2 linked regions of the Saccharopolyspora erythraea genome follow. The protein of the gene in region 2 interacts with the protein of the main gene of each other region in a pairwise test. Links are inferred from orthologs where the notes say so. Each region holds a gene or a part of one and is shown on either strand. Other genes may lie near its edges. The genes, in order: thrS and rplA.

Evidence for each region.
Region 1: the proteins of rplA (region 2) and thrS interact in binary tests that used the Escherichia coli proteins (3 or more experiments, as listed by UniProt). The link is inferred for Saccharopolyspora erythraea from one-to-one orthologs.

Annotation. Positions count from the first base shown.
Region 1 is NZ_CP054839.1:2,714,653-2,723,233, reverse strand. The notes cover bases 2,016-4,918. They hold thrS (threonine--tRNA ligase), read right to left. Parts: upstream 4,528-4,918; coding sequence 2,503-4,527; downstream 2,016-2,502. Other genes in these bases: HUO13_RS12675 (putative bifunctional diguanylate cyclase/phosphodiesterase), read right to left, coding at 4,674-4,918; HUO13_RS12685 (HIT family protein), read right to left, coding at 2,016-2,506. In the rest of the region: HUO13_RS12700 (elongation factor G-like protein EF-G2), read left to right, coding at 1-319; pgsA (phosphatidylinositol phosphate synthase), read right to left, coding at 362-967; HUO13_RS12690 (SDR family oxidoreductase), read right to left, coding at 1,060-1,719; more of HUO13_RS12685, read right to left, coding at 1,931-2,015; more of HUO13_RS12675, read right to left, coding at 4,919-6,767; HUO13_RS12670 (SAM-dependent methyltransferase), read right to left, coding at 6,783-7,592; HUO13_RS12665 (FAD-dependent oxidoreductase), read left to right, coding at 7,923-8,581. UniProt on the Escherichia coli protein: Catalyzes the attachment of threonine to tRNA(Thr) in a two-step reaction: L-threonine is first activated by ATP to form Thr-AMP and then transferred to the acceptor end of tRNA(Thr). The rate-limiting step is amino acid activation in the presence of tRNA.
Region 2 is NZ_CP054839.1:7,707,541-7,716,126, forward strand. What follows is about bases 2,225-5,132. They hold rplA (50S ribosomal protein L1), read right to left. Parts: upstream 4,083-5,132; coding sequence 3,366-4,082; downstream 2,225-3,365. Other genes in these bases: HUO13_RS34575 (hypothetical protein), read left to right, coding at 2,330-3,256; rplK (50S ribosomal protein L11), read right to left, coding at 4,169-4,603; nusG (transcription termination/antitermination protein NusG), read right to left, coding at 4,753-5,132. Also shown: HUO13_RS34560 (ABC transporter ATP-binding protein), read right to left, coding at 1-640; rplL (50S ribosomal protein L7/L12), read right to left, coding at 953-1,339; rplJ (50S ribosomal protein L10), read right to left, coding at 1,439-1,972; more of nusG, read right to left, coding at 5,133-5,589; preprotein translocase subunit SecE, read right to left, coding at 5,670-6,071; HUO13_RS34605 (pyridoxal phosphate-dependent aminotransferase), read left to right, coding at 6,428-7,666; HUO13_RS34610 (MaoC family dehydratase), read right to left, coding at 7,772-8,200; HUO13_RS34615 (MaoC family dehydratase N-terminal domain-containing protein), read right to left, coding at 8,197-8,586. UniProt on the Escherichia coli protein: One of the primary rRNA binding proteins, it binds very close to the 3'-end of the 23S rRNA. Forms part of the L1 stalk. It is often not seen in high-resolution crystal structures, but can be seen in cryo_EM and 3D reconstruction models.

The sequences.
Region 1 (8,581 bases), 5.0 Mb from region 2 along the record:
GACCGCGGGCGCGCTGGCGCTCAAGGCGGCGGCCGAACAGGCCGGGCTGGTCACCCTCGAGCCGCTGGACGAGATCGAGGTGCACATCCCCGACGAGCACCTCGGTGCGGTGCTGGGCGACCTGTCGGGACGCCGGGGCAAGGTCGTCGGCACCGAGCCGGAGGACTCCGGGTGGACGGTCGTGCGGGCCCACGTGCCCGCCAGCGAGCTCACCCGCTACGCCATCAACGTGCGGTCGCTGAGCTCCGGCAGCGCCCGGTTCACCAGGCAGTTCGAACGCTACGACCAGATGCCGGAGGCCCTGGCGAGCAAGAAGTGAGGCCCCGCTCCGGGCGCCGGCGACCGGCGCCCGGAGCCGTCCTCACGGCCGGTGCGCGCTGACGTGCACCGAGTGCAGCCGCTGCGCGATCGTGATCAGCGACAGCGCCACCAGCAGCCACAGCGAGACGTCGAGGACCACGGGCACGCCGAGGCCGTGCAGCCCGGTGCCGACCAGCACCACGATGAACCGCTCCGCCCGCTCGGCCAGCCCGCCGTCCGCGTGCAGCCCGTTGGCCTCCGCGCGGGCCTTGACGTAGGAGATCACCTGCGCGCCCACCAGGCAGATCAGCAGCGCCGCGCCGCGGGTGGTGCTGCCGTCGACCACCAGTGCCCACCACACCAGCGCGGCGAACAGCGCCCCGTCGACGATGCGGTCGCAGCTGGCGTCGAGCACCCCGCCGAAGGCCGACGCCTTCCCGCCCGCGCGGGCCATCGCGCCGTCGAGGACGTCGAACAGCAGGAACACCGTGACCACGGCGCTGCCGACGAACAGTTCGCCGCGCGGGAAGAACCACAGCGCGGACGCCGACGCGGCGACCGTGCCGGTCACGGTCACCGCGTTCGGGGTGAGGCCGAGCCGGACCATGGCCGTGCCGACCGGATCGGTCAGCCGCGACAGCGAGGCTCGCGCGAAGATGTTCAGCATTGCCGGAAGTTCTAACCGCCTGTGCACCGTGGTTGCCGCCTACTCCGTGCAGAGTAGCCGTCCTGATCACCGCGCATGCCGAAGGCGGGCGGTCAACCGCGGTTCTCGCGCAGGAATTCCCTCCAAGTGGTCCGGCCGCCCGGCCGGGTGGTGAGCTCTCCCGCCCGGAAGGCCCTGCCCAGCTCGCCCGGGATGCGCAGCGGCAGGACCGGACGGCGCCGGCCACGCTCCTCCAGCCAGCACCGGGCCGCCTCGTCGAACGACAGCACCTCCGGGCCGCCGAACTCCTCCACGGCGCGCGTCGCGGGGCGTCCCGCCTGCTCGACGAGCCGGTCGGCCGCGTCGCGCGGGTCGACCGGCTGCGCGCGGACGCCGCGGTCGGCGACCAGCACGCCGAGGCGGGCCATGGCGGTGAACGCCCGGTCCACGAAGTCGTGGAACTGGGTGATCCGCACGACCGACCACGGCACCGCGCTCGCGGCGAGCGCCTCCTCCGCGGCGATCTTGGTCCTGAAGTAGCCCCAGGACACGCGGTCGATCCCCACGATCGACGGGTAAACCAGGTGCTCGACACCGGCGCGGGCGGCCGCCTCGGCGAGCCGCCGGGTGCCCTCCAGGTCCACCTGCCGGGTGTAGCGGCCCCGGTAGGGAGCCGCCGCGAGGTGCATGACGGTGTGCACCCCGGTCAGGGCCTCGTCGAGCCCGGCACCGGTGGCGACGTCGGCGACCACCCACTCGACCGGACCCAGCACCCGCCGCGCTCCGCGGCTCGCGGCCCCGCACTTCAAAGCCCGCATCGACCAGCCGAGGGGTCAGGGCGCTGCCGAGCACGCCGGTCGCACCGGTCACCAGAACGCGCTTGCCGCGCTTGTACTCATCAGTCACACCGTCCTGACGAGACAGCCCGGCGAGGCGTGACGGCCGTGCCGCCGCGGCGCGGGACCAGGGTGCTTCGGGCCTGCCTCAGCCGAGCTCGCGCCAGGCGTCGGCCAGCAGCTTGCGGGTCTCGCCCAGCAGCTGCGGCAGCACCTTGGTGTGGCCGATGACCGGCATGAAGTTCGAGTCGCCGCCCCAGCGCGGCACGACGTGCTGGTGCAGGTGCGCGGCGATGCCCGCGCCCGCCACCGGCCCCTGGTTCAGCCCGATGTTGAACCCGTGCGGAGCCGAGACCCGGCGGATCACCCGCATGGCGCGCTGGGTGTACTCGGCCACCGCGACGGTCTCCTCCGCCGTCAGGTCCGTGTAGTCGGCGACGTGCCGGTACGGCAGGACCATCAGGTGCCCCGGGTTGTACGGGTACAGGTTGAGGATCGCGAACACGACGTCGTCGCGGGCGACGATCAGCGTCTCGTCGTCGGGCAGCCCGGAGTCGAGCAGCCTGCAGAACGGGCAGCCGTCGCTCTCGTCGCCCTCCGGCTTGTTCTCGCCCTGGATGTAGGCCATCCGGTGCGGGGTCCACAGCCGCTGGAGCGCGTCCGGGACGCCGAGACCCGGCTGCTCGACCAGCTCCACGTCCTCCGGGCCGGGCCGACCGGTCACGCCAGCTCCGTCTGGAAGGTCTCCGCGGTCGGCGAGGAGTTCTCCCTGCGCTCGACCCAGTGGGTCAGCGCCGCGACCGCGGTGTCCACCGGCACCCCGTTGATCTGGGTGCCGTCGCGGAAGCGGAACGAGACCGCGTCGGCCTCGACGTCCTTGCCGCCTGCCAGCAGCAGGAACGGCACCTTCTGCGTGGTGTGGTTGCGGATCTTCTTCTGCATGCGGTCGTCGCTGGCGTCGACCTCGACGCGGATCCCCTTGGCGCGCAGCGCCTTGGCCACCCGGTGCAGGTGGTCCAGGTGCTCGTCGGCGATCGGGATGCCGACGACCTGCACCGGCGCGAGCCACGCCGGGAACGCACCCGCGTAGTGCTCGGTCAGCACGCCGAAGAACCGCTCGATGGAGCCGAACAGCGCCCGGTGGATCTTGATCGGCCGCTGCCGGGAGCCGTCGGAGGCGGTGTACTCCAGCTCGAAGCGGTCCGGCAGGTGGTAGTCGACCTGGATGGTCGACATCTGCCAGGTGCGGCCCAGCGCGTCCTTGGCCTGCACCGAGATCTTCGGGCCGTAGAAGGCCGCGCCGCCCGGGTCGGGGACCAGCTCCAGGCCGGAGGACTCGGCGGCCTCGCGCAATGCCTCGGTGGCCACCCGCCAGCTCTCGTCGTCGCCGACGTACTTCTCCTCGTTGCGGGTCGACAGCTCGAGGTAGAAGTCGTCGAGGCCGAAGTCGCGCAGCAGGTTCAGCACGAAGTTCAGCAGCGACTTCAGCTCGTCCTGCAGCTGCTCCGGGGTGCAGTAGATGTGCGCGTCGTCCTGCGTCATGCCGCGCACGCGGGTCAGGCCGTGCACCACGCCGGACTTCTCGTAGCGGTAGACCGAGCCGAACTCGAAAAGCCGCAGCGGCAGCTCGCGGTAGGAGCGCCCGCGCGAGCGGTAAATCAGGTTGTGGAACGGGCAGTTCATCGGCTTGAGGTAGTAGTCCTGCCCGGGCTTGCGGACCTCGCCGTCCTCGTCGCGCTCCTCGTCGAGGTGCATCGCCGGGAACATGCCGTCCTTGTACCAGCTCAGGTGGCCGGAGGTCTTGAACAGCGCGTCCTTGGTGATGTGCGGGCTGTAGACGAACTCGTAGCCCGCCTCCTCGTGCCGCCGCCGCGAGTAGTCCTCCATCTCCCGGCGGATGATCCCGCCCTTGGGGTGGAACACCGGCAGCCCGGAGCCGATCTCGTCGGGGAAGGAGAACAGGTCCAGCTCCGAGCCGAGGCGGCGGTGGTCGCGGCGCTCGGCCTCGGCCAGCAGCTCCAGGTGCTCGTCGAGCTTCTCCTTGGACTCCCACGCGGTGCCGTAGACGCGCTGGAGCTGCTGGTTGCTCTGGTCGCCGCGCCAGTAGGCGGCGGCCACCCGCATCAGCTTGAACGCCGGGATGTAGCGGGTGTGCGGCACGTGCGGGCCCCGGCACAGGTCGCCCCAGACGACCTCGCCGTGGCGGTCGACGTTGTCGTAGACGGTCAGGTCGCCGCCGCCGACCTCCATGACCTCGCTGGTGTCGACGTCGTCGCTGCCGGACTTGAGGTCGACCAGCTCGAGCTTGTAGGGCTCGCCTGCCAGCTCCTCGCGGGCGGCCTCGACGGAGTCCAGCCTGCGGCGGGAGAACTTCTGCCCGGACTTGATGATCTGCTTCATGCGCTTCTCCAGCGCCTGCAGGTCCTCCGGGGTGAACGGGTGCTCGACGTCGAAGTCGTAGTAGAACCCGTCGCGAACCGGCGGGCCGATGCCCAGCTTGGCCTCGGCGTGCAGCTGCTGGACGGCCTGGGCCAGCACGTGGGCGGCGGAGTGCCGGATGACGCTGCGGCCCTCCTCGGTGCAGGCCGCGACGGCCTCCACCTCGAGGTCGGACTCCGGGGCCCAGGACAGGTCGCGCAGCGCGCCCTCGGGGTCGCGGACCACGACGACCGCCTCCGCCCCCTTCGACGGCAGCCCCGCCTCGAGCACCGCCTCACCGGCAGTTGTGCCCGCCGGAACCTTCACCCGGGGAGCTTGCTGGGCGGCGGACGGCTGAACGGACACGGTTACTCCTAGGCTGGTGCCGGTCGCGCACCGGCACGGGGACGCTACGTACGAACGATGCTATCGGCCCGCCGCCGACCGGTTCCTGCCAGCTCCGGCGGGCGGACTCAGCCGCCGATCATCCCGGCGATCTCGCTGGCCGACGCCCGGCCGCCGGTGTAAGGACCCTGGACGCTGCTCACGCCGAGCTGCTGGAGGCACTTGGCCTGCTCGTCGGTGCGGACGTCGCGGGCGATGACCGGCAGCCCGAGCAGCGCGGCGGAGGTCACCACGCCGTGCACGAGGTGCTCGTCGAGCGGGCTCGGGCCTCCGGGGTCGGCGAAGCCGTCGAGGAAGTCGCCGAAGATCTGCACCGCGTGCAGCGGCAGCCGCCGCATGCGGGGGATCTGGTTCAGGTCGTGGCCGAAGTCGTAGACGGCCAGCCGGACGCCCATCTCGGAGAGGATGTCCAGGAAGTCCACCGGGTCACCGCTGTGGTCGAACAGCGCCGACTGGGGCAGCCCCAGCGCCAGGCACTCCGGCGGCAGGCCGGTCTCGCGCAGGATGCGCTGGACGTCGCCGACGAGCTCGGGGTCCCGGCAGTGCCGGGGCGAGAGGTTCACCCCGGCCATCGGCGCGTCCGGGCCTGCGCGCCGCACCCACTCCAGCGCGTGCTCGCACGCCCGCCGCAACGCCCAGGTGCCCAGCCGCGTGATGAGCCCGGTCTCCTCGGCCAGCCCGAGGAAGTCCTCCTCACCGAGCTCGCCGAGCTCGGGGTGGTCCCACCGGATGGTGGCGCCGGCGGCGAGCAACGCGCCCGACTCCAGCCGCACGATCGGCTCGTACTCGACGAACAGGTCGTTCTGCTGGAGCGCGGCGGGCATGGCCGCCGAGAGCCGGAACCGGCGGCGGGCATCGGCGTTGGGCTCGGGGTCGAACAGCGTCCACTGGTCGCGCCCGGCGGCCTTGGCCCGGTAGAGCGTGATGTCGGCGTCGCGCAGCAGCTCGTCCGCGCTGGTCCCGGCGACCTCGCGCTCCACGACGCCGACGCTGGCCGACGCGGTCAGCTCGTGGCCGCCGATGTGCACCGGCCGGGTGATCTCGGCGAGCATCCGCTCGACCAGCTCGAGCTGGCCCGCGGTGCCCTGCGAGTCCGGGGTGAGCACGACGAACTCGTCACCGCCCATCCGTGCGGTCAGCATGCCCTCCTGCCCGCTGACGGTCTGGATGCGGTGGGCGATGGCGCGCAGCAGGTCGTCGCCGATGGGGTGGCCGAGGCTGTCGTTGACGGCCTTGAAGCCGTCGAGGTCGAAGTAGCACAGCCCGACCCGCCTGTCGGGGTAGGTCGGTTCCAGCGCGGAGTCCAGCCGGGTCTTGAGCAGCGTGCGGTTGGCCAGCCCGGTCAGCGGGTCGTGGGTGGCCTGCCTGCGGAACTGCTCCTGCAGCATGTGCCGCTCGGTGATGTCCTCGTAGAGCAGGATCTGGTAGCCGGGCTCGCCGCGGGCGTCGCGGACCAGCGACGCCGAGAGCTGGGTCCAGATGTGCGCGCCGTCGGGGCGGGTGTAGCGCAGGTCGCGGTGGAAGCGCTCGGTCTCGCCGGCGGCCAGCTGGGCGTCCGCGGTGCGCAGGTCGGCCAGCCAGTCCTCGTCGACGAGGTCGAACAGCGTGCCGCCGACCAGCTGCCCGCCGACGCCGTCGAAGATCTGCTCCATCGACGGGTTGACCTCGTCGATGGTGCCGTCGAGCGCGGCGATGGCGATGCCCAGCGCGGAGGAGACGAACACCGCCCGCGACCTGGCCTCGCTGGCGCGCAGCGCCTCCTCGGCGGCGTCCCTGGCGCGCAGCACCGCCTGCTTGATGACCTCCTGCTCGGCCAGCGTCCGCTCGCGCAGCCGCCGCGCGTACCCCGCGCCCAGCGCGCCGAGGACCACGTTGATGCGGTCCGGCTCGGCCGCGGCCACCAGGCGCGGGAGCTCCGCGGCCAGCAGCCGCAGCGTGTTGGCGACGGCGGTGGTGTTGGTCAGGTGGATCCCGACCATCCGCTCGCCGACCCCCGCCGCGATGCCCGCGGAGGCGTCACCGCCGGTCATGGCGGTGGCCAGCTCGTCGAGCCGGTCGGCCAGGAACGCCTCCAGGTCCTGGCGGGCCATCGGCACGTAGCTGGTGTTGATGATCTCCCGGGTCCACCGCTTGGCGAGCTCGGCGCGGTGCGGTCCGGACATCCCGGTACGCCGCATCTAGATCTTTCGCCCGAGTGCCCCGTAGACGATCGACCTCTCGGGCTCGTCCCACACGTCCTCGTCGGTGTCGGGGTGCCAGGCAGGCACGTACACCACGCCGGGCTCGACGAGCTCGAACCGCGACATCAGATCGGCCACCTCCTGGCGGGTGCGGGAGACCACGGGGTTGCTGCTGTTCTTGTACAGGTCGATGATCCTTCGCAGACTCTCGGGGTGGTGGTCGGTACTCGCGTGCGACACGCCGAGGTAGCTGCCCGGTGCCATCCGGTCGTGGTAGGCGCCGATGATCTCGTCCGGGCGCCGGGAGTCCGGCACGAAGTGCAGCAGGGCGACCATCAGCACGCCCACCGGCTGGTCGAAGTCGAGCAGCCGCCGCACCTGCGGTGAGTCGAGCACGCCGGAGATGTCGGCCGCGTCGGCGTGCACCACGTCGGCGTTGTCGTTGCCGTCCAGGATGGTCTCGGCGTGGGCTACGGCGACCGGTTCGTTGTCCACGTAGACCACCCGCGCGCCCGGGTCGACCTGCTGGGCGATCTCGTGGACGTTGCCCGCGGTCGGGATGCCCGAGCCGATGTCGAGGAACTGCCGCACGCCCTTGTCGAGCAGGTGGCGCACCACCCGGCGCAAGAAGGCGCGGTTGTTCTGGGCGAAGTCGCGCACGTTGGGTACGGCCGCCTCGACCTTGCGGGCGAGCTCGCGGTCCACCGCGAAGTTGTGCGCTCCTCCCAGGTAGTAGTCGTAGCAGCGGGCGGCGCTGGGCACTTCCAGGTCGACGCCCTTGGGCAGCCAGTTCGGCCGCGACTCCATCGCTGGATCCCCTCGTTCGGCGGTGTCCCGGGGCGGCGATCACTGATCGCTCTACCCGGTTGTCAGCACATCGGGTGGATGATCATGTGCATCCTAGTGTCACAGCCCGCAGTCGGTCACGTACCGAATGTGCTTACGATCTCGCCGACACTTCCGCGTTTCCTCGCCCGAGGGGCGGCTATGAGCATTGTCACGGTCCGCATGCCGGGATCGCGGGTAAGGCATGCCTAACATGGAAGTGATCCAGTGTCAGACCACGGCTCAACGACGGGCCGGCAGAGCGTTCGATCCGCGGCCATGCGAGGGCTGGGGAAGCAGGAGGAAGATCAGATGACCCGCGCACTGCGAGTGGCCATCGTCGGGGCAGGGCCCGCCGGCGTCTACGCCGCCGACATCCTGACCAAGTCCGAGACCCCGGTGGACATCGACCTGCTCGACCGGATGCCCGCGCCCTACGGGCTGATCCGCTACGGCGTCGCGCCCGACCACCCGCGCATCAAGGGCATCGTCAACGCCCTGCACCGGGTGATGGAGAAGCCGGAGATCCGCTTCCTCGGCAACGTCGACTACGGTGTGGACGTCAAGCTGGACGACCTGCGCCGCCACTACGACGCGGTGATCTTCTCCACCGGCGCCGACAAGGACCGCGAGCTCGACATCCCCGGCGCCGACCTGCCGCAGAGCCACGGCGCCGCGGAGTTCGTGTACTGGTACGACGGCTACCCCGAAGCGCCGCGCGACTGGACGCTGGAAGCCGAGCAGGTCGCGGTGATCGGCGCGGGCAACGTCGCGCTGGACGTGGCGCGGGTGCTGGCCAAGCAGGCCGACGACCTGCTGCGCACCGAGATCCCGGACAACGTCTACCAGGGACTCAAGGCGTCCAAGGTGACCGACGTGCACCTGTTCGCCCGCCGTGGCCCGGCGCAGACCAAGTTCACCCCGCTCGAGCTGCGGGAGCTGGACCACCAGGACGGCATGGAACTGGTCGT
Region 2 (8,586 bases):
GCATGCCGATGTTGTCCGGAACGGTCCGCGCGGTGCCGATGTCGTGGGTGACGATCAGGAACGTCGCGTCGATCTGGGCGTTGAGGTCGACGATGAGCTGGTTCAGGTACGCGGTGCGCACCGGGTCGAGACCGGAGTCCGGCTCGTCGAACAGGATGATCTCCGGATCGAGCACGAGCGCCCTGGCCAGTCCGGCGCGCTTTCGCATACCGCCGGAAATCTCGCCGGGCAGCTTCTCCTCCGCCCCGAGGAGACCGACCATCTCCATCTTCTCGAGAACGACCTCGCGGACCTCGGACTCGGACTTGCGGGTGTGCTCGCGCAGCGGGAACGCGATGTTGTCGAAGAGGTTCATGGAGCCGAACAGCGCACCGTCCTGGAACAGCACGCCGAACAGCTTGCGGATCTCGTAGAGCTGGGACTCCGAGCAGTCGCAGACGTCCACGCCGTTGATCAGGACACGGCCCTGCTCGGGCTTGAGCAATCCGACGAGGGATTTCAGGAACACCGACTTGCCGGTGCCCGACGGTCCCAGCAGGACGCTGATCTCACCGGCCGGAAGCGTCAGCGTCACGTCCCGCCAGATGGTCTGGGAGCCGAACGACTTGGAGAGTCCGTCGACGACCACCTCGACGCCCATGAGCACCTCCGCATCCTTCGTCGTCCCCGGGCGTTGCACCCTCCCCGGACGGGGAGCCTGGCATACGTGATGCGCTTAACGAAGGTCGTTCGCATCACACCTGTGCAACGAGCACGACCCGCGCAGGTTACTCACGAGTTGGGTTCCTTTTCCAGACCCGCTTGATCAATAGATGATTTGTCCGATCTCGGCGGCTCCGGCATTTCCCGGATTTGTCACGGGCGTCCAGGTCCGCATCGTGGAAAGCTCATGGAACGCGAAAAGGGCGGACACCCGTGGGTGTCCGCCCTTTCACGCTGCGTCAGCGAGAAATCACTTGAGGGAGACCTTGGCGCCGGACTCCTCCAGCTTGGCCTTCGCCTCGTTGCCCTTCTCCTTGTCGACCTTCTCCAGGATCGGCTTCGGGGCGCCCTCGACGAGCTCCTTGGCCTCCTTCAGGCCCAGGCCGGAGACGATCTCACGGACGACCTTGATGACCTGGATCTTCTTGTCGCCGGCCGACTCCAGGATGACGTCGAACTCGTCCTGCTCCTCGGCGGCCGGGGCAGCGGCACCGGCGGCGGCCGGGGCGGCGGCGGCAACCGGGGCGGCGGCGGTGACGTCGAAGGTCTCCTCGAACTCCTTGAGGAAGCTCGACAGCTCCAGGAGGGTCATCTCCTTGAAGACGTCCAACAGCTCTTCGTTGCTCAGCTTCGCCATGGTGGCGTTCCTTTCACATCGGTGCCCGCGCACCCGCGAGCAGATCTTGGGTGGTGGTGCGGCCGAAGCACCCGGCGCTCACCTGGGTCCACAACGGACTCAGGAGGCGTCGGCCTCGCCGCCCTCCCTCTTCTCCTGAAGGGCGGCGGCCAGACGCGCGGCCTTGGTCGCCGGGGCGGCGAACAGGGCGGCGGCCTGGCTCATCTTGGCCTTCATGGCCCCGGCGAGCTTGCCGAGGGTGACCTCGCGGGAGTCGAGGTCGGCGATCGACTCGACCTCGGAGACCGAGATCGGGCGGCCATCCATGTAGCCGCCCTTGATCACCAGCGCCTTGTTCTCCTTGGAGAACTCCTTCAGCGCCTTGGCGGCATCCACGGGCTCGCCCTCGATGAAGGCGATCGCGGTCGGGCCCTCGAAGAGCTCGTCGAGACCCTCGACACCCGACTGCTCCGCGGCCCGCTTGACCAGCGTGTTCTTCGCGACACGGTAGGTCGCGCCCTCGCCGAGGGCGCGGCGCAGCTGAACCAGCTTCGCCATGGACAGCCCGCGGTACTCGGTCACGACCGCAGCGGTCGCGGTGTTGAACCGCTCCGCGATCTCGTTGACCGCGTCGACCTTGTCAGGCTTCGCCATGTCGCCTCCTCTCTAGTGCTTCGCGACTACAGAAGGTCCGGGCGACCGCCCGCCGGGGCGGTGTCCGGACCGATCCACCTGTCGAAAAGCCCTGAGACGACAAAACGCCCCGGCGCAGCAAGCACGGGGCGTGAAAAACCATGGGCGCGCGCGGGCGCGCACTGATGTTGCCTCGTCCTCCTGCGCGGGCCGCCCGTGTCGTACGGGACCTTCGTTCCCCACGCCGCAGCGCGAAGAAGACCAGCGGTCTTGGGTGGAACCTCGACCAGCATACGGCACCGCGCCGGGCGGCCCGCACCGACCCCGCTCACCTGGCCCGTTGATCGCCTGATGACCACGGGCGGCGGGCACGGCATCATGTGGTGCGTGGCCGACCCGAACGAGTCGCACGGCGACCGCCGCCCGCAGGAACCCGACGACCACCTGCCCGACCGGAGCCGGGGGCCGGAGATCGTCGACGCCGAGGTCGTCGAGAACGGCCCCGCGTCGAGCGCCGGCGCCGCCCCGCCGTCCGACGACGAGCAGTTCCGCCAGTACCAGCAGTTCCTGGAGTTCCAGAAGTTCCAGGAATGGCAGCGCTCCCAGCAGGGCATCGGGGGTGGCGCCGAGGTCGCCGTCCCCACCCCGCCATCGGCACCGGCGCAGGCGCCGCCCGCGCAACCGGTCCAGTGGCCCGACGCCCCGCAGGGCGGGCCCCCGGCGTGGCCGGAAACCAGCGCCGCCCACCGCGGCACCGCGTGGTTCAAGCGCCTGCTGTGGCCCCTGCGGTTCAAGCTCGTCCGCCGCCTGATCTACCTGCTCGTAATCGTCATCGTGGCCTACAACCTCATCGGCCTGGTCCTCACCGACCTCTTCGGCGGCGGCCGCGACGACTCCGGCTCAGGCACCGGCGGCGCCCCGCCCAACTCCTCCCCGATCACCTCGACGAACCCGACGCAGGCGGTCAAGGGCGTCTACAACTACCTCCGGGAGACGCCCCCGGACCGGGCGTGCCGGCTGTTCACCGACTCCGGCAAGTCGGCCTTCGCAAGCGCCCACCAGGCACCGGACTGCGCCACCGCAGCCGAGAAGATCAAGTCCCAGATCACCGCGGAGGGCCCGTACGCGAACCCGAACTTCGCCGAGAACGCGGTCGAGGTCGTCGGAGACGAGGCTGCCGTCTACGGGTGCCGAATGCGGGTCAGCGGCGGACCACTGCTCGGGAGTTTCAAGCTCGCCAAGGGCACCGACGGCGGCTGGATGATCTCCGGCTATGAGATCGAGCCCGAGAAGTGCAGGCGATGAGGTCGCGCAGCCCCCGCGCCTGAACACCCCGCTGGATCCATCCCCGAAATGCGAAGAGGCGGGCCGCCCCTTCCGGGACGGCCCGCCTCCGCCAATGCTCTGGAACCGCTCAGACCTGGACGGGCTCGAGCAGGTTCCGGGTGCGGTTCGGGTCCACCGGGATGCCCGGACCCATCGTCGTGGTGAAGGTGACCTTCTTCAGGTAGCGGCCCTTCGAGGTCGACGGCTTGGCCCGCAGGATCTCGTCCAGCGCGGCCGCGTAGTTCTCCACCAGCTTGTCGGTGTCGAACGAGGCCTTTCCGATGACGATGTGCAGGTTGGCCTGCTTGTCGACTCGGAAGTTGATCTTGCCGCCCTTGATGTCCGCGACCGCCTTGGTGACGTTCGGGGTGACGGTGCCGGTCTTCGGGTTCGGCATGAGGCCGCGCGGGCCCAGCACCCGGGCGATCTTGCCGACCTTGGCCATCTGGTCCGGGGTGGCGATCGCCGCGTCGAAATCGAGCCAGCCGCCCTGGATGCGCTCGATCAGGTCTTCGGAACCGACGGCGTCCGCCCCGGCGGCCTCGGCCTCGGCGGCCTTGTCACCAACGGCGAACACGATGACGCGGGCGGTCTTGCCAGTACCGTGCGGCAGGTTCACGGTGCCGCGGACCATCTGGTCGGCCTTGCGGGGGTCGACGCCCAGCCGCATGGCGACCTCGACGGTGGGGTCCATCTTGACCTTGGCGGTCTTCTTGGCGAGCTCGGCGGCCTCCAGCGGCGCGTACATCCGCGCCCTGTCGATCAGTTCGGCCGCCTGCTGATATGCCTTGCTGCGCTTAGCCATGTCTGTCCTTCTCGCAATGGATCAGTTGTGGTTGGTCGGGCTGCGCTGGAGCCCTCCCACGCTGAAGTCCCCGGCAGGGGGCGTGCTCAGCCCTCGACGGTCAGGCCCATCGACCGGGCGGTACCGGCGATGATCTTGGCGGCCTGGTCCAGGTCGTTGGCGTTGAGGTCGACCATCTTGGTCTGGGCGATCTCGCGGACCTGGTCCATCGAGATCTTGCCGACCTTGGTCTTGTGCGGCTCGCCGCTGCCCTTCTGCACACCGGCGGCCTTGAGCAGCAGCTTCGCGGCCGGCGGGGTCTTCAGTTTGAAGTCGAAGGAACGGTCTTCGAAAACGGAGATCTCGACCGGCACCACGTCGCCGCGCTGGCTCTCGGTGGCGGCGTTGTAGGCCTTGCAGAACTCCATGATGTTGACGCCGTGCTGACCCAGCGCCGGACCGACCGGCGGGGCCGGGTTGGCCTGGCCAGCCGAGATCTGCAGCTTGATGATCGCTGCGAGCTTCTTCTTCTTGGGCGGCATGTTCGCTTCCTTGGTCTTCTATCCGGTTGATCGGCCCGAACCACGGAGCCGAGATGCCGACGGGGCCACGACTTGGCGACGTCGGCTCCCGCGGGAGGGTCCTGCCCGGGTCCTCCCGCGGCCGCCGTGCTCCCCGCGCGGGGAGCCGGTCAGATCTTGGAAACCTGGTTGAACGACAGCTCGACCGGCGTCTCGCGGCCGAAGATCGACACCAGCACCTTGAGCTTCTGGGCGTCGGCGTTGACCTCGCTGATCGTCGCGGGCAGCGTCGCGAACGGCCCGTCCATGACGGTGATGGACTCGCCGACCTCGAAGTCGACCTCGACCGAGGGCTTGGTGGCGGCCGGCGCGGCCGCCTTCTTGCCCGCCTCCGGCTTGGCCTCCTTCTCGGCCCGCGGCGCGAGGAACTTCAGCACGTCGTTGATGCTCAGCGGCGACGGGTGCGAGGTCGCCCCGATGAAGCCCGTGACACCCGGGGTGTTGCGGACCGCGCTCCAGGAAGCGTCGTTGAGCTCCATCCGGACCAGGATGTAGCCGGGAAGCACCTTGCGCTGCACCAGCTTGCGCTGGCCGTTCTTGATCTCGGTGACTTCCTCGGTCGGCACCTCGACCTGGAAGATGTAGTCCTCGACGTCGAGCGTCTGGGCCCGGGTCTCCAGGTTGGTCTTGACCTTGTTCTCGTAGCCCGCGTAGGAGTGCACCACGTACCACTCGCCGGGGGCGCGGCGCAGCGCGGCGCGCAGCTCCTCGACCGGGTCGGCCTCCTCGGCCTCCTCGTCGGCTTCGTCACCGGAGTCGGCGTCGGCGGCCTGCTCGTCAGCGGACTCCGCGGCCTCACCCGCGCTGTCCTCGGCGGCCTGCTCGTCGGCGACCGCTTCGCCGGCGTCGGTGGTCTCGACAGCGTCGACCGAGTCAGCCGTCGAATCGGCGGCTGGCGCCTGCTCATCGGTGGGGTCGGTGAGTTCCTGACCCTCGTGTGAGGTCACAGTCGGTCTCGCTTCCTCTCGTGCATTGCGTGCCGGGTCGATGGCATCCGCCGCCCCACGCGGTGCGCGGCCGGAAGTGGTCAGCCGCCGAACAGCCAGTCCACGCCCTTGGCGAAGAGGATGTCCACGCCCGCGATGAACGCCACCATCACGCTGACGAACACCAGCACGACGAGCGTGTAGGTCATCAGCGCCTTGCGCGTCGGCCAGATGACCTTGCGCAGTTCGGCGACGACCTCGCGCAGGAAGCGTCCGATCTTCCGGAACGGCGAAACCCGACCCTGCCGGCCGTCCCGCGAGGGGGTCGGCCGACCCTTCGACTCAGTTGTGCGGGTCGAGCCGGCGTTCGCCGGCTCCCCGGACCGCCCCTTGCGGGCGGCCGAGCGGGCGGAGGCGCGGCGTTCCCGCCGCGCCGCGGCGCTGGACGGTTGGGCAGCGTCTTCGCGCTGTCCGTCCCGCTCCTGCTCGCGGTCCTCGCTCACGCCCATCCTCCGCTCACCGTCGCATCGACGCAGGGGTGACAGGACTTGAACCTGCAACCTGCGGTTTTGGAGACCGCTGCTCTGCCAATTGAGCTACACCCCTTTGCGGCCCGCGTTCTCGACCGCAGTTCGGGACGCCCGGTACCCGACCCGCCACCCGGTCCGGTCGGCGGGTTTCGAAGGTGCCGTGGCATCCCAAGTTCAAAAGTGTACGGCACGAAGTCGACCAAGCTCCAACCGCACCCCCCGCGGGGTGTCGAGATCATCGGAGCCGGGCTCCCCGAGCCGCCGGCACACCATACCCCGAGCTCCCGCACCCGTGTCGCGCACCACAGCTCATCTGCAAGGATGCTGCTATGGCCGCACCTGAGACGCAGTCCGAGAACAACACCGGGAAGCCGCGGATCTCCGCGCGAGTCGGAGGGATCGCCGAGTCGGCGACCCTCGCCGTCGACGCCAAGGCCAAGGCGCTCAAGGCCGCCGGGCGTCCGGTGATCGGCTTCGGCGCCGGCGAGCCCGACTTCCCCACCCCGCAGCCGATCGTGGACGTCGCCGCGGCGGCGTGCGCCGACCCGCGCAACCACCGCTACAGCCCGGCCGCCGGGCTGCCGGAGCTGCGCGAGGCGGTCGCCGCCAAGACCAGGCGCGACTCCCGCTACGAGGTCGAGCCGAGCCAGGTACTGGTGACCAACGGCGGCAAGCAGGCCGTCTACCAGACGTTCGCCGCGCTGCTGGACCCGGGCGACGAGGTCCTGCTGCCCGCGCCGTACTGGACGACCTACCCCGAGGCGATCGCGCTGGCCGGCGGTGTTCCCGTCGTCGTGGGCACCGACGAGTCGACCGGCTACCTGGCGAGCGTCGAGCAGCTGGAGGCCGCTCGCACGCCGCGCACCAAGGTCCTGCTGTTCAACTCGCCCTCGAACCCGACCGGCGCGGTGTACCCGCCGGAGCAGGTCGAGGCGATCGGCCGCTGGGCCGTCGAGCACGGGATCTGGGTGGTCACCGACGAGATCTACGAGCACCTGGTCTACGGCGGCGCCGAGCACGTCTCGATGCCCGCGGTGGTGCCGGAGCTGGCCGACACCTGCGTCGTGCTCAACGGGGTCGCCAAGACCTACGCGATGACCGGCTGGCGGGTCGGCTGGATGATCGGCCCCGCCGACGTCATCAAGGCCGCGACGAACCTGCAGTCGCACCTGTCGTCGAACGTCTCCAACGTCTCGCAGCGGGCGGCCCTGGAGGCCGTCAGCGGCTCGCTCGACGCGGTCGAGTCGATGCGCGAGGCGTTCGACCGGCGGCGGCGCAAGATCGTGGAGCTGCTGTCGGCGATCCCGGGCGTGAGCTGCCCGGAGCCGCAGGGCGCCTTCTACGCGTACCCGTCGGTGAAGGAGCTGCTGGGCAGGGAGATCCGGGGTTCGCGGCCGCAGACCAGCGTGGAGCTGGCGGCGCTGGTGCTGGAGCACGCGGAGGTGGCGGTCGTGCCGGGTGAGGCGTTCGGCACGCCGGGCTACTTCCGGCTGTCCTACGCGCTGGGCGACGACGACCTGGCCGAGGGCGTCCGCCGGATGGGCGACCTGCTGCGCGAGGCGAAGTAGCGCGTCCCGAACCGCGCGAACCGTGGGCCGTCCGGACTTCCCGGGCGGCCCACGGTTGTTTCGGATGTCGATGCCCGCACCGCTGCGGCGGGCGGTGCCGGGCCTTCAGTCCTGCGCCAGGCGGACCACCGCGCTGGCGCCGCCCAGGACGCCCTGGCCCGCGCTGCGGGCCGTGATGCTGACCTTCACCGTGCCGTCGTCGTTCTTGGCCGCGACCTTGCCGGAGAGCTCGACCAGCGCGCCCTCGCCGTCGTCGGGCACGACCACCGGGCGGGTGAAGCGGACGCTGTAGTTGGCGATCGCGCCCGGGTCGCCGGTCCACTCGGTGACCAGCCGGCCCGCCAGCGCCATGGTGAGCATGCCGTGCGCGATCACGTCCGGCAGCCCGACCTCGGTGGCGAACCGCTCGTTCCAGTGGATCGGGTTGAAGTCCCCGGAGGCCCCGGCGTAGCGCACCAGGTCGGCGCGGGTGACGGGGACGCTGAGCTCCGGCAGCAGGTCGCCCTTGGAGACCTCGGACATCCGCAGCGTCATGCGTCCTCACCTTCCGGGTCCTCCGCGGTGCCCCGCGCGACCAGCGTCGATTTCGCCGTGCAGACCGGTTCGCCCTCGACCGTGGTGATCTCGGCGCGCACGGTCAGGAAGTCGTTGCCCGTGCGGGCCTTGATGTCGTCGACGTGCACGACGGTGCGGAGGCGGTCGCCGGCCTGGATGGGCCGGTGGTGGGTGAACTCCTGCTGGCCGTGGACGACCCGGCTGTAGTCGAGGCCGAGCTGCGGGTCCTCCACGATCGCGTCGTGGGCTTTCATCGACAGCAGCACCGCGAACGTCGGTGGGGCGATCACGTCCGGGTACCCGGCGGCCTTGGCGGCCTCGGGGTCGCGGTGCAGGGGCGAGCGGTCCTTGATCGCCTCGGCGAA